Regions from separate parts of the Formivibrio sp. oc-25 genome, predicted to be linked through region 2. Evidence: predicted binding sites of a transcription regulator. Region 2 holds the regulator's gene; each other region holds the start of a gene.

Region 1 (5,044 bases), on a different contig from region 2:
ACCACAGTACATGGCCGAGAATCCAGACATTCCAGCACAGGAAAAGCAGCAGGATTGCCAACAGTATCCGGGCAATCCAGCCGGCAGACGTCAGCTTGCGACGCGCCATCAGGCAGCACGCAACAGATCGAAGACCGGCTGGGCATCCGGACGCAAGCCGGTCCAGACCTCGAAGGCTTCCACGGCCTGGAATACCAGCATGCCCAGGCCATCGACCCGTTGCGTCACGCCCGCTTCCTGGGCACGTTGCATGAAGGGGGTTTCCCCTTTGCCGTAGACCATCTCGTAGGCCACGCAGCCCGGCGCAAACACGCTGGCTGGCAGCGGGAACGCCTGGCCACCCAGGCTGGCGGAGGTGGCATCAATGATCACGTCAAAGGCACCTTCGACCTGATCGAGCCCCACCCCACTGATCGGTACGCGGATCTGCGCACTGAACTGACTGGCCAGATCGGCAGCCTTGCTGGCGGTACGATTGGCAATCACGATCTCGGCCGGCAAGTCAGCCGCCAGCGGCAGGATCACCCCGCGCGAGGCGCCGCCAGCACCCAGCAACAGCACGCGCTTACCCACCAGCAGGCAGAATCGGCGCAGGTCCATGACCAGACCGATGCCATCGGTATTGTCGCCCACCAGCGTGCCATCCGCTTCGAGCTTGAGCGTATTCACCGCCTGTGCGGCCTGCGCACGCGGGCTCAGGCGATCGCACAGCCGGAAGGCTTCTTCCTTGAACGGCGCGGTGACATTGCCGCCTTGGCCGCCCTCGGCAATGAACTGGCGCAAGGCAGCTTCAAAACCATCGAGCGGCGCCAGGATACGGCCATACTCGAAATCCTTGAGGCCAAACTGGGCAGCAAAGGCCGTCTGGATAAGCGGAGATTTGCTTTGGGCAATCGGATTGCCAAAAATGGCGAGGCGCATGACACGACCCTGCGAAATTTTGAAAGGGCGAATTCTACACCGGGCTTAGCCAAGAGCTGCCCTGGATCTGTTGCAATAGATCCAGGACAGAGGGAAACCCTACATGTTTATCCAGGGCAGCCCCGCAGCCTTCCAGCCATTGCACTTGCCACGCTGCTGATTCTCGTCCTTGTCGCCCTCGAAACCTTCCAGAATATTGTAGGACTCGGTATAGCCATGCTGCGCCGCCAGCGCTGCTGCCTCGTGCGAGCGCACGCCTGAGCGACACAGAAACAGCACCATGCTTTCACGATCCACCACGGCCTTGAGCCGGGTCAGGAAATCCGGATTCAAGCTCATCAGCGGATAGCGTTTCCATTCGATCAGTTCCGCCTGTGGCACGACACCGACAAACTGCCATTCCGGCTGTGTGCGGACATCGACAATCTTCACGCCGGGCAGGCCCTGCATCAGTGCCCAGGCTTCTTGCGGCGTGACCGCACCGGAATAAGGCAAATCGAAATCGTCTGCCCGTTCACGGGCAAGTTGCAGGATGTGGGCGAGTTGGCTCATTGCGGTGTGTCTCCATTATTCATTGAATATGCCGTTTATCCGGCCAGGCTTGTTGGGCTCTTGTTTTATTTTATCGTTCGATACGGAAATGCTTACCAGCAAAAATGACAGCCGGCCGAAACGCACCCAAACAGTGCAAGATCAAATCAAATGTCATAAATTGGTGCATGGATTGGCTCGTGCAGCGGGCTAAGTCCTTGTGGCACAATAGCGACGCCCAATGCACAAAGCTGGCATGAATTCTGCTGCATAACGCGCCGAGCGCCTGCGCGATGTTTCGGCGTCTATTGAATCAGATCAAATTTCAGTCTCTCAACAAGGAGAATCAAACATGGCGGCAGCCGACGTAATCAAGCTTATCCAGGAAAACGATATCAAGTTCGTTGACCTGCGTTTTACCGACACCCGTGGCAAAGAACAACACGTAACCGTACCGTCCCACGTTGTGGATGAAGAGTGGTTCGAACACGGCCACGCTTTCGATGGCTCCTCCATCGCTGGCTGGAAGGGCATTCAGGCTTCCGACATGCTGCTGTCGCCGGACCCCGCTTCCGCCAAGATCGACCCGTTCTTCGACGAACCGACCGTATTCATCACCTGCGACGTGATCGAACCGTCCGACGGCAAGGGCTATGACCGCGACCCGCGTTCCATCGCCAAGCGCGCTGAAGCCTACCTGAAGTCCACCGGCATTGGCGACACCGCCTACTTCGGTCCGGAACCAGAATTCTTCATCTTCGACAGCATCACCTGGAACACCGACATGTCCGGTTGCTTCGTGAAGATCAATTCCGAAGAAGCTGCCTGGGCCACCGGCGAAAAATTCGAAGGTGGCAACACCGGTCACCGTCCGATGGTCAAGGGCGGCTACTTCCCGGTTCCGCCGGTTGACAGCCTGCAAGACATCCGCGCCACCATGGTGCTGATCCTGGAAGAGCTGGGCATCCCGGTTGAAGTGTTCCACCACGAAGTGGCTACCGCCGGCCAGTGCGAAATCGGTACCAAGTTCAGCACCCTGGTACAACGTGCTGACTGGACTCAAGTCATGAAGTACGTGATCCACAACGTGGCTCACCAGTACGGCAAGACCGCCACCTTCATGCCGAAGCCCATCGTTGGCGACAACGGTTCCGGCATGCACGTGCACCAGTCGATCTGGAAAGATGGCAAGAACATGTTTGCAGGCAACGGCTACGCCGGCCTGTCCGACACCGCCCTGTACTACATCGGCGGTATCATCAAGCACGCCAAGGCACTGAACGCCATCTGCAACCCGGGCACCAACTCGTACAAGCGTCTGGTTCCGCACTACGAAGCGCCGGTCAAGCTGGCCTACTCGGCTCGCAACCGTTCCGCTTCGATCCGCATTCCGCACGTGCAGTCCGACAAGGCTCGCCGTATCGAGACCCGCTTCCCGGATCCGCTGGCCAACCCGTACCTGTGCTTCTCCGCCCTGATGATGGCCGGTCTGGATGGTATCCAGAACAAGATCCACCCGGGCGATCCGGCCGACAAGAACCTGTACGATCTGCCGCCGGAAGAAGACAAGCTGATCCCGACCGTGTGTGCCTCGCTGGAAGAAGCTTTGGCTGCACTCGACGCAGACCGCGAGTTCCTGACCCGTGGCGGCGTGTTCAGCAACGAATTCATCGACGCCTACCTTGAACTGAAGATGGCTGAAGTGAACCGTACCCGCATGACGACTCACCCGGTTGAGTTCGACATGTACTACAGCCTGTAATCCACTCGGATTACCGCTGTCGCAAAGCCCCGTGTCTCGGCACGGGGCTTTGTTTTTCGTAGAATCCCTTTTTTATCGCAGGCTGCCATCATGTCTATCCGCGCCGTCGTATTCGACCTGGGTGGAGTTCTGGTCGACTGGAACCCCGAATATGTCTACCGTGCGCTAATCCCGGATGCGGATGAACGCCGCTATTTCCTCACACATGTCTGCAACAGCACCTGGAATGTGCAGCAGGATGCCGGCAGATCGCTTGCGGAGGGCACGGCGCTGTTGGTGCGGCAATTCCCCGAGCACGCCAACCTGATCGAGGCGTTCTACTCGCGCTGGCCCGAGATGCTCGCCGGCACGCTGCCGGATGGTTTGGCGCTGCTGGAAACACTGGATGCTGCAGGCATCCCGCTGTATGCGCTCACCAACTGGTCGGCGGAAACCTTCCCCTATGCGCGCGCCAATTTCCCGCTGCTTAGCCGTTTCCGCGACATTCTGGTATCGGGCGAAATCGGCCTGATCAAGCCCGATCCGGCTTTCTACCGCCTGATGTTCGATCGCATCGCGCGCGATTTGCCGGACTTGCAACCCGAAGAACTCGTCTTCATCGACGATGTCGAACACAACGTGCAGGCTGCTCGCGCACTGGGCTGGCATGGCGTACATCACGGCAACGACCGGCACTCGCATCTGGAATTGCGCATACTTGGCCTGCCAACCTGAGAGCCTGTTCACGATCTTTTCACCGCAGCGCCAGACAGGAAAAGGGTTAGCCACAAGGCGAACGACGCTGGCAATAACGGGTTATTTCCAAGACGTTCAATGCAGTGGATGGCCATTTTCCTGCCTGGCCCGGCGGGTTCCGGGCATTGCCGGCAGCCGCCGGCGTTACAAACCGCTTGTGGTACACGTACCACGGCACGGTTTGTGCCTTGGCCTCTATCCGGCACTGCACAGAACGCTGCGGTAAAATGATCGTGAACAGGCTCTGAGGAAATCGTCATGAACAGCACAGACAAACCCCGCGTGGTTATCCACTACTGCACCCGTTGCAACTGGCTGCTACGCGCCGCTTGGCTGGCGCAAGAACTGTTGACCACCTTCAGCGAAGAACTGGGCGAAGTTGCCCTGCAACCCGGAACGGGTGGCGTTTTTGTGGTGAGCTGCAACGACACCATCATCTGGGACCGCAAGACCGAACAACGCTTTCCTGAAGCCAAGGAAATCAAGCAGCGCATCCGCGATCTGATCGTGCCCGACAAATCACTGGGCCACAGCGACAATCGACAGCCCGACTGACAGCATTGAGGGCCCTGTGCTACTCTCGATCCATGATGAAGCTACGCCATTTAACGCCGCTGCTGTTTGTACTTGCCGCCCCGACATGGGCCGACATCTACAAGCATGTCGATGAGCACGGCAACATCACCTTTACCAATGCACCGGTCAGGGGTGCGCAACGCATCCTGATCGAACCCACGCGCGCAACAGCCCGCTCTGCCGCACCCAGCCTCTCCGCGCCCGCACCATCACGCAGCACGGTATCGCCTTCATCCTTCCCGCGCGTGGATGCCGGCACCCAGAAAGAGCGTGACCTCAACCGCCGCCGCATTCTGGAAGATGAACTCGGCAACGAGCAGCGCCTGCTGAACGAGCGCAAGCAGGAACTGACCAACGCCGAAGCCCAGCGCAGCGCACAGGACAAATCCAACCCGCAACAATATGTCGAGCGTCTGGGGCGCCTGCGGGAAGGTGTATTGCTGCATGAAAAAAACATCGCCGCCCTGCAAAGCGAACTTGGCAAGTTGCGCTGATTGCCCCTGCCCTTCCATGCACTGA
Region 2 (5,044 bases):
ACATGCATGACTTGCTGCGTGCACGGGTTGTTTAAAAGAACAGGAATGACGGGAATGAACGAAAAAGCCAAGGCTGTCCGCATGATGATTTTCGATGTGGATGGCGTGATGACAGATGGCAGCCTGCACTATTCCGATTCCGGCGAAGAGATCAAGGTATTCAATTCGCGTGATGGCCATGGCCTCAAGGCGCTCAAGGCCTCCGGCGTGAAGTTGGCCATCATTACCGGACGGACCTCGCGTGCGCTGGAGCGACGCGCCAACCAGTTTGCAGTCGACTATCTCTATCAGGGCGTTGAAGACAAACTGGCTGTTTTCAACGAGATTTTGCAGGATGCCGGACTGACGCCTGCTGATTGTGGCTATATGGGCGATGATGTGGTGGATCTACCCGTGATGCGACGCGTGGCCTTTGCGGTGGCGGTGTCGGATGCGCCGGAGCTGGTGCGTCTGAATGCCCACTATGTGACCGGTTTGCCAGGTGGGCGCGGGGCCGTGCGCGAAGTCTGCGATCTGGTCATGCAGGCCCAGGGTACACTGGAGCCGATGCTGGCTCATTATCTGCGTTGAGCATGGCGATGACCGCACGTCTGACGCGCTGGATGCCGATTCTGCTGGCTGCCCTGCTAGGAGGGCTGATCTGGCTGTTGAATCGCGCCACGGATTTGCCGGAAGCCGTGCGGGCCAGTGTGCCCACCCGGCCGGATCTGCTTGCCGAATCGGTGCGTGTGCAGCGTTTTGACGAGCAAGGCAATCTGGTGTCGGTATTGACTGCGACGCAAGCCAGGCATCTGCCGCAGGACGACACCATGTTTTTCGAACAGCCGCAGCTGGAGCAGACCAAACCGGGTCAGCCCAAGCTGAGGCTGACTGGCGAGCAAGCCAAAGCCATCAATCGTGCAACCGAAGTCTGGTTTTACGGTGCGGTGGAAATGCGTCGCGAGCCGGATGGCCGCAATGCCGAATTGGTCATCCGTACCCGTGACATGTACGTCGATACCCAAAAACAGATTGCACGCTCCAGTGCGCCAGTCGCTGCGGACATGGGGGCGCATCGTGCCCGTGCCGTGGGCTTTGTGGCAAACAACCGCGAAGAATCGCTGGAACTTCTTTCCCAAGTGAGCATGACTTATGTTCCGAACAAACGTAATGATGGCGCTCGCCGCAGCGTGCAGCCTTAGTCTTCCCGCCATGGCCGAACAGGCAGACCGCGAGAAGCCGATGAATATCACGGCAGACCACTGTGATTTCGACCAGAAAACCATGAAAAGCATCTGTACCAGCAATGTGGTGGTGGTGCAGGGGTCGATGACGATTCGCGCCGACAAGCTGGTGATCAGCCAGGATGCCGAGGGCAATCAGTTCGCGCAAGGTGAGGGCAAGCCGGTACGGTTTCGCCAAAAGCTCGACAAGAGCCCGGATTGGCTGGAAGCCGAATCACTCAGATTCGATTACGACGGCAAAAAGGGTTTCCTGCAGCTGTTCGACAAGGCGTGGGTACGCAAGAATCAGGATGTGGTGGTGGGCGACCATATCACTTATGACCTGAATTCCGAGCTGTATCAGGTCAAAAGCAATCCGGGCGGTCGTGTGAACATTACGATTACCCCGAAAAAGAAAGAAACGACAGACGGGAAGGCTGCGCAATGAGTGTGCTCAAGGCCGAACATCTGAGCAAAGCCTACCGCAAGCGTACCGTGGTGCGAGATGTCTCGCTGGAAATTGCCTGCGGCGAGGTTGTCGGCCTGTTGGGGCCCAATGGCGCGGGTAAGACCACCAGTTTCTACATGATTCTGGGGCTTGTGGCACTTGATGGCGGCAAGATCGAGCTCGATGGCGTGGATATCACCCGCCAGCCCATTCACAAGCGCGCCCGTTTGGGGTTGGGATACTTGCCGCAGGAAGCCTCGATCTTTCGCAAGATGACGGTCGCCGAGAATATTCGGGCAGTGCTGGAGTTGCAGGAGATCGAGCCGGAAGAAGTTGAAACGCGCCTGGATGATCTGTTGCACGACCTGCATATCGGACATCTGCGTGACAGCAACGCCTTGGCCCTATCGGGCGGCGAGCGCCGCCGTGCCGAAATAGCCCGTGCCCTGGCCGCCAGTCCGCGCTTCATCTTGCTGGATGAGCCATTTGCCGGTGTGGATCCGATTGCCGTGATGGATATCCAGCGCATCGTGCGCTTCCTGAAAGAGCGCGGGATTGGTGTGTTGATCACCGACCACAATGTTCGCGAAACACTTGGAATTTGCGATCGGGCTTACATTATTTCCAGCGGTGAAGTCATCGCGTCCGGCTCGCCGGATGATATTGTCAACAATGAAAGTGTGCGCAAGGTCTACCTTGGCGAACACTTCAGAATGTAAGCAGTAATGAAACAATCCCTGCAATTGCGCATTGCGCAGCAGCTCAATCTGACGCCACAACTGGCGCAATCGATCAAGTTGCTGCAACTCTCTACCCTTGATTTCCAGCAGGAAATCGAGCGCTTCCTCGCGGAAAACCCACTGCTCGAGCGAGAGGAGGGGGCGGCGGACAGGGAGCATGAATCCACCCAGAGCGATACGCCTGCTGCGGAATCCGAGCGCGAAGCGCCGGAAATGGAAGCGGGTGAGTTGCGCTGGGATGATGTGCGCAGCGGTAACAGTCGCAGTGATGATGACGAAAATGATCCTGCGCTCAATGTGGCACAAAGCCTGAGCTTGCGTGAACACCTGATTGCCCAGGCCGGCCTGTTGCCACTGGCGCCGCGCGAACGGGCTTTGCTTGAACTCCTGATCGATGCACTGGATGATGATGGCCTGCTGACGCAGCAGCTTGAGGAAATCCTGTCGCAGGTGCCGCTGGATGTACGCGAGGAAATGGAAATTGACGAGGACGATCTCGCCATTGCCTTGGCCTATCTGCAACAGCTTGAACCCATCGGCGTGGGTGCGCGCGATTTGTCCGAATGCCTGCGGTTGCAGTTGTTGCAGCAACCGCAAAGCCCAGCCAGGCAGTTGGCGCTTGATATCGTGCGCGATCATCTCGATTTATTGGCTGCGCGCGACTACACTAGAATCAAAAGGCAGCTGCAATGTGGTGATGAATGCCTGAGGGAGGCACAAACCTTGATCACGGGGCTCAACCCCCGTCCCGGTGCGGATTGGTCCGCAGACTCCCCGCGTTATGTCGTCCCTGATGTGATCGTTGATTGTTATCGTGGTGCCTGGCGCGTGCGGTTGAACGAGTCCGCGATGCCCAAGCTGCGAGTGAACGAGATGTATGCCCGTATCCTGCAACAGGAAAGCGGCGCAGGATTGGCGACACAGCTGCAGGAAGCTCGCTGGCTGCTCAAGAGTGTAGAACAGCGCGGGCAGACCATCCTGCGGGTGGGTCAGGCAATCGTAGAGCGGCAACGGGCTTTTTTTGAACATGGCGAAGAAGCAATGCGGCCGCTGGTGCTGCGCGATATCGCCGAACAGCTGGGCTTGCATGAATCAACGGTTTCGCGGGTGACGACCCAGAAGTTCATGCTCTCGCCGCGCGGTTTGCTGGAGTTCAAGTATTTCTTCGGCAGCCACGTTGAAACCGAAGCGGGCGGAGAGTGTTCGGCGACGGCAATCAAGGCGCTGATAAAGAAACTGGTCCAGAATGAAAACAAGAACAAGCCCCTGTCCGATGGGGCGATAGGTGAAGAACTCGCAAAGCAAGGGATCGTGATTGCGCGACGAACCGTTGCCAAATACCGGGAGGCATTGCTGATTCCTCCCGTCAACCAGCGCAAGAGCTTGTAAGTACAAGGCCTTGTCAGGCTTATCATAAGGAGACGTACCATGAACCTCAACATTAGCGGCCATCATGTGGAAGTAACCCCGGCGATCCGTGACTACGTCATTGCCAAGCTCGAACGCGTGACGCGTCACTTTGATAACGTCATCGATGTGGGCGTGATCATCTCCGTGGACAAGTTGCAGCAAAAAGTTGAGGCTACCGTGCATGTGCGCGGCAAGGATATTCATGTCGAGTCGATCGATGCGGACATGTATGCGGCCATTGATTTGCTGGCCGACAAGCTTGATCGCCAGATCGTCAAGCACAAGGAGAAAATCCAGAATCACCGTAATGAGAGCATGAAGCATCAAGAAGTTGCTGAATAATCCAGCAGCGGGCAAGGTACGGGAACGCCGCGAGTCGTTCCCGTTTTTCTTTGCGTTACAATATCTAACATTTGAACCTGATCCATTCCAGCCATGAGCCTGATCAACAAGATCCTCCCGTCCAGCAATATTTTCCTGGATTTGGAGGTCGGCAGTAAAAAACGCGTGTTCGAACACGTCGGCATTCTGTTTGAGAACAGCCACGGTATTGCGCGCAGCGTGATTTTCGACAGCCTGTTTGCCCGGGAAAAACTGGGCTCGACCGGTCTTGGTCAGGGTGTGGCCATTCCGCACGGGCGCATCAAGGGGCTGAAAGAGGCAACGGGCGCCTTTGTCCGGCTCAAGGAGCCGATTCCGTTCGATGCACCGGATGGCAAGCCGGTTTCGCTGATTTTTGTGATGTTGGCTCCGGCCAACGCCACGGATCTGCATCTGCAAATTCTCTCGGAACTGGCACAACTTTTTTCCGACAAACAGATGCGGGATCAATTGCTGGCTGTGAGTGATGCCGGTGAAGCATGGAAACTGATCTCCACGTGGGAACCTTATGCCGCAGATTACAGTTAGGCAGCTATTTATCGATAACGCCGAGAAGCTGCGGCTAACCTGGGTGGCGGGCCAATCCGGCGCCAACAACCTGCTCTCCAATGACGCATCAGAACAGAAACCGTTGCTGTCTCTGGTGGGCCATCTGAATTTTGTCCACCCCAATCGGATTCAGGTGCTCGGCGTGGCCGAGATCGCCTACCTGGCCGGCCTTTCGCCCGAGTCGCAACAGGAAGGGATGAACCGCCTGTTCGCTAACGACATGGCCGCCATGATCGTGGCCAATGGCCAGCAGGTGCCGGATGTTCTCAAGGATGCAGCGGAACGGCATCATGTACCGCTGCTGACCTCGCCGG
Region 3 (5,044 bases), on a different contig from region 2:
CGCTGGATAATCCGAACCAGCAGGTCGAGATTGGCCGCATCAAGCTGGTGAATCCGCTGGCCAATCAGTTGGAAAAAGGCCTGGATGGCCTGTTTCGCCAGCGTGACGGCCAGCCGGCGCAAGTGGATGCAAACGTGAAACTGGTTTCGGGCGCGGTTGAGGGCAGCAATGTCAACACCGTGGATGAACTGGTCTCGATGATTACGGTACAGCGACACTATGATTTGCAGGTCAGGTTGATGCAGGCCGCCGATCAGAATGCACGCAGTGCCACACAGATTCTTTCGCTCAATAGCTGACAGGGATAATTAAGCCATGATGCGTTCATTGTGGATTGCCAAAACCGGCATGGATGCCATGCAGATGAATGTGGATGCGACATCCCATAATCTGGCCAACGTCAGTACCAATGGCTACAAACGCGAGCGGGTGGTGTTCGAGGATCTGCTGTACCAGAATCTGCGCCAACCGGGCGGTGCGACGTCGCAGCAAACCCAGATGCCGACCGGTTTGCAACTGGGTACCGGTGCGCGCGCGGTGGCGACCGTCAAGAATTTTTCCCAGGGCAATCTACAGCTGACTGATGGTCCGCTCGATCTGGCCATCCAGGGAGATGGTTTTTTCCAGATCACGCTGCCTGATGGCAATACCGCCTATACCCGCGATGGCTCGTTTCAGGTGGATAGCCAGGGTAACGTGGTGACCTCCAATGGTTATTCAATCTCCCCGGCATTGCAGGTGCCTCAAGGCACAACCAAAATTACCGTGGCGGCCGATGGTACGGTGACGGCCATCGTGAACAACAATTCCGCTGCGCCGGTACAGCTTGGCAATATCCAGCTGGCAACCTTTATCAACCCGCCGGGACTGCAGGCTATCGGTGGTAATCTGTCGCTGGAAACGGCTGCGTCCGGTGCGCCGTTGGTGGGTGATCCCGGCACCAATGGCCTGGGTGCCGTCAATCAGGGCTATGTCGAAACCTCGAATGTCAATGTGACGGAAGAGTTGATCAACATGATTCAGGCGCAGCGTGCGTTCGAAATCAATTCGCGCGCCATCAGCACCTCGGATGAAATGCTGCAAAAGTTGTCGACCCTGTAATGCTGAATGGATAAAACGATGAAACAGCTTGGTTTGGCCGCACTTCTGCTGGTATTGCTGTCGGCATGCACCACGCCTACCGTGGTGACCCAGCCGACCACGGCGCGGCCGCAAGCGATGCCGTCAGCGAAAATGAGCAATGGCTCGATTTTCCAGTCGGGTTCTGCACGTTATCTGTTTGAAGAGCCGATCGCGCGCGACGTGGGCGATACCGTGCTGATTGCGATCGAAGAAAATCTGACAGCCAGCAATAAATCGAATACCAGTGCCAGCCGCAGCAGTAGCGCGAGCATCAGTGGCAGTGCTTCCATCCCTTATTTCCCCAATGCACTGGAGAAATTCTTCTCTTCATCGCTGACCGGTTCTGGCAGCAATTCATCGAATGGCAAGGGTGAAACCAGCAATACCAATACCTTCAGGGGTTCGCTGGCGGTATCGGTGATTGAAGTGCTGCCCAATGGATACCTGGTCGTGGGCGGAGAAAAGCGGGTCAACGTCAATGGCGAAATCAACAATCTGCGCCTGACCGGCGTGGTCAACCCGCGTGAAATCAAGGCCGGCAATACCATTTCGTCGACTCGGGTCGCCGATGCGCGAATCGAGCAGGTGGGTGAGGGTGTGATCGCCGATGCCAATACCATGGCCTGGCTGGCACGATTCTTCTTGTCCGTGCTGCCGCTGTGAGGAGATAAGCATGCGTCGATTCTTGTTGTTGCTGTTGCTGGTATCAGGGCTGGTTCATGCCGAAAAGATCAAGGATCTGGCCAGTTTTGCCGGTGTGCGCGATAACCAGTTGGTGGGCTACGGGCTGGTGGTGGGTCTGGATGGCAGTGGTGACCAGACTACCCAGACACCTTTTACGGTGCAGTCAGTGACCAATATGCTCACCAGTATGGGTGTGCAGGTGCCTACGGGCGGGAACCTGCAGCTGAAGAATGTGGCTGCCGTGACGGTGACCGCCACGCTGCCGGCATTTGCCCGGCCAGGGCAGCCGCTGGATGTCACGATTTCCTCGATCGGTAATGCCAAATCCTTGCGCGGCGGTACGCTACTGATGTCGCCATTGAAAGGTGCGGATGGTCAGGTGTATGCCATGGCACAAGGCAATGTGGTGGTGGCGGGTGCCGGTGCCTCGGCGGGAGGCTCCAGTACCACGATCAACCAGCTGGCCACTGGCCGTATTCCGAATGGTGCGACCGTGGAGCGGGCGGTGCCGACGCAGCTCGGCAGCGGCGAATTCATTCAGCTGGAATTGCTGAGCACCGATTTTACGACCGCATCGCGCGTGGTGAATGCCATCAATACCCGCTACGGTGGGATTGCCGCAGCGCTGGATGGCCGGGTGATCCAGGTGCGCGCGCCACTCGATTCCAATATGCGCGTGAGCTTTCTGGCCGGATTGGAAAACCTGGAAGTGACCCCGGCGCAAATGTCACCCAAGGTGATCATCAATGCGCGAACCGGTTCAGTAGTGATGAATCAAAGCGTGACGGTTGATCCCTGCGCCATTGCGCATGGCAATCTCACCGTCACCATCACGACCGAGAATACGGTATCCCAGCCGGCACCCTTGTCTGCCGGGCGGCCGCGCACGGTTCAAAATAGCGAAATCATGATCCAGGCCGACAAAGGCCCGATCGTGCGTCTGCCGCAGGCCACCAATCTGCGCGATGTTGTCCGCGCCCTCAATGCCGTGGGTGCAACCCCGCAGGATCTGCTGGCCATTTTGCAGGCCATGAAATCGGCTGGTAGTCTGAAGGCCGAGCTCGAAATCATCTAAGAAACTGTCCACGATCTTGCTGCGAAGCCGTGATCAGGGCTCATGTGCTGCTCAAAATCCTCATGTACTCCCTGTACATTCCGGTTTTTGCGCTGCTCTTCACCCCGCTGACGGCTTCTCGCTACAGATCCTGAGCAGGTTCTAATCAATGATGCCGGCACGCTCCTTGCTTTAATGGGTTACTTCCCGTTGAAGCAAGAGTTTGTCGATGTCCTTGCCCGCATCCGTTAATACTGTTTCGCAAAATCTGGCGTTTGATCCAAACGGGATCAATGCCTTGCGCCAGACATCCCGCAGTGCCGGGGATGCCGGTGTGCGCAATGTTGCCAGGCAGTTCGAGGCGCTGCTGTTGCAGCAGATGCTCAAGTCCATGCGCGAGGCAGGACAAGGCTTTGCCGATACGCAAAGCAGTTCCATGCGCCTGTTCAACTCCATGCAGGATCAGCAATTTTCCCAGGCGCTGGCCATGAAGGGCGGGGCTGGGCTGACTGATGCCATCGTTCGCCAGATTCAGCAGCAGAGTGGCCAAGCCGGCCAGCGTTCGCGAGATGCCACCAGTTTGACCGGGTTTCCTGTAATCGGAGCGGCGGCAAGTGCTGCCCGGCAGGCGGCAAAACCTGCCGCCACGACGGCAGCCGGCGGTGGCCTTGCCGATCGCTTCCTGGAAAAGTTGTCCGGTGTGGCGCAGGAAGTTTCATCTTCGCTCGGTCTTTCTCCAACGCTGGTGCTGGCACATGCAGCGCTGGAATCAGGCTGGGGAGGCAAATCCATCAAAAAGGCCGATGGCTCGGAAAGCTACAACCTGTTTGGCATCAAGGCCGGCAAGGATTGGAATGGCAAAGCCGTGGATGTGCTCACGACTGAATTTATCGATGGACGCATGCAAAAACGCATTGAAACCTTTCGCGCCTACGATTCCTATGCCGATGCATTTCAGGACTACGCGAGTCTTCTGAAGCGCCGTTTCGGCGATGCCATTGGTGCCGGTGCCGATGGAGTAGGTTTCGCACGAGCGCTGCAAGCCAATGGCTATGCCACCGACCCCAACTACGCGAACAAGCTGGCAAAAGTTGCGCAGAGCGTTGCCACGCGGCTTGCCGCCCGTCAGTCCGCATCAAGTCAGGTGGCTTGAGGCCGATAAGAAAAAGAGAGGAGCAGCAATATGGGATCATCCGTTTTCACGATCGGCCTTTCCGGGCTCAAGGCCGCTAACCTGGGCCTGACTACCGCCGGGCACAATATCGCCAACGTCAATACGCCGGGCTATTCCCGCCAGTCGATCCAGCAAAGTGCGCCTTATCCGCAGATGTCAGGCAGTGGCTATGTCGGCCTGGGTGTGCGCGTGGACAGCATTACCCGCAGCTATGATCAGTTCCTTACCCGGCAAGTGCAAACCACCCAGGCCAAGGCCAGCTACTACGAAACCTATTACAGCCATATCGCCCAGATCGATAATCTGGTAGCGGACAGCAGTGCCGGTGTGTCGCCGGCCATCCAGGATTATTTCTCTGCCGTGCAGAATGTGGCGACCAATCCTTCCAATTTGCCGGCGCGCGAAACCCTGCTTTCTTCCGCGCAAACCATGCTGAACCGTTTCGAGTCGGTGAACCAGCAACTGGCAGATCAGCGTACTGCGCTCAATGGCGAGATCACCAATGCGGTAGCCGGTATCAATTCGTACGCCAAGCAAATTGCCGATCTCAACCAGCAAATCGTACTCAGCAGTGGGACGGGTATTCCCCCCAATGATCTGCTCGATCAGCGTGATCAGTTGGTGAAGGAGCTTAATACCTTGGTAAAAGCCTCCACGGTCACGCAAAGCGATGGCAGCATCAATGTCTTCATCGGTACCGGGCAGAATCTGGTTGTTGGCGGGGAAACATTTTCGCTGGGTGCAGTAGGCTCTCCGGATGATCCACAATCCACAACCGTGGTTTACCAGCAAAACGGTAATACGATTTATCTGCCGGAGAATGCACTGGGCGGCGGCGAATTGGGTGCCTTGCTGGATTTCAGAACCAATTCGCTTAACCTGGCGCAAAACAATCTTGCAATGGTGGCCGTGGGCATGGCACAAATGCTCAATGCCCAGCAGCGCGCCGGTATGGATCTGAATGGCAAGCTCGGACAGAACCTGTTCGATTTTTCGCGCGCCAGCAGCTT

Evidence for each region. The regulator sigma-54, encoded in region 2, starts transcription at its own class of promoters, with help from an activator protein. The targets are predictions, from matches to a motif close to CTGGCACGCTTCATGCTT.
Region 1: the regulator sigma-54 is predicted to act here: its motif matches at 1,704-1,721, upstream of glnA (type I glutamate--ammonia ligase).
Region 3: the regulator sigma-54 is predicted to act here: its motif matches at 3,036-3,053, upstream of flgJ (flagellar assembly peptidoglycan hydrolase FlgJ).

The regions. Positions count from the first base shown of each region.
Region 1 is NZ_JBVVOL010000006.1:119,016-124,059, reverse strand. It holds gene mtgA (monofunctional biosynthetic peptidoglycan transglycosylase) at 1-109, opposite strand, end outside; gene aroE (shikimate dehydrogenase) at 109-921, opposite strand; gene AC0KVQ_RS05960 (rhodanese-like domain-containing protein) at 1,021-1,473, opposite strand; gene glnA (type I glutamate--ammonia ligase) at 1,805-3,214, shown strand; gene AC0KVQ_RS05950 (HAD family hydrolase) at 3,305-3,928, shown strand; gene AC0KVQ_RS05945 (Rdx family protein) at 4,208-4,504, shown strand; gene AC0KVQ_RS05940 (DUF4124 domain-containing protein) at 4,537-5,019, shown strand.
Region 2 is NZ_JBVVOL010000011.1:13,240-18,283, forward strand. It holds gene AC0KVQ_RS09190 (KpsF/GutQ family sugar-phosphate isomerase) at 1-35, shown strand, start outside; gene AC0KVQ_RS09195 (KdsC family phosphatase) at 55-570, shown strand; gene lptC (LPS export ABC transporter periplasmic protein LptC) at 579-1,181, shown strand; gene lptA (lipopolysaccharide transport periplasmic protein LptA) at 1,150-1,650, shown strand; gene lptB (LPS export ABC transporter ATP-binding protein) at 1,647-2,369, shown strand; gene AC0KVQ_RS09215 (RNA polymerase factor sigma-54) at 2,376-3,779, shown strand; gene hpf (ribosome hibernation-promoting factor, HPF/YfiA family) at 3,819-4,142, shown strand; gene ptsN (PTS IIA-like nitrogen regulatory protein PtsN) at 4,236-4,709, shown strand; gene hprK (HPr(Ser) kinase/phosphatase) at 4,690-5,044, shown strand, end outside.
Region 3 is NZ_JBVVOL010000007.1:68,425-73,468, reverse strand. It holds gene flgF (flagellar basal-body rod protein FlgF) at 1-299, shown strand, start outside; gene flgG (flagellar basal-body rod protein FlgG) at 316-1,101, shown strand; gene AC0KVQ_RS06530 (flagellar basal body L-ring protein FlgH) at 1,120-1,785, shown strand; gene AC0KVQ_RS06525 (flagellar basal body P-ring protein FlgI) at 1,796-2,881, shown strand; gene flgJ (flagellar assembly peptidoglycan hydrolase FlgJ) at 3,090-4,013, shown strand; gene flgK (flagellar hook-associated protein FlgK) at 4,044-5,044, shown strand, end outside.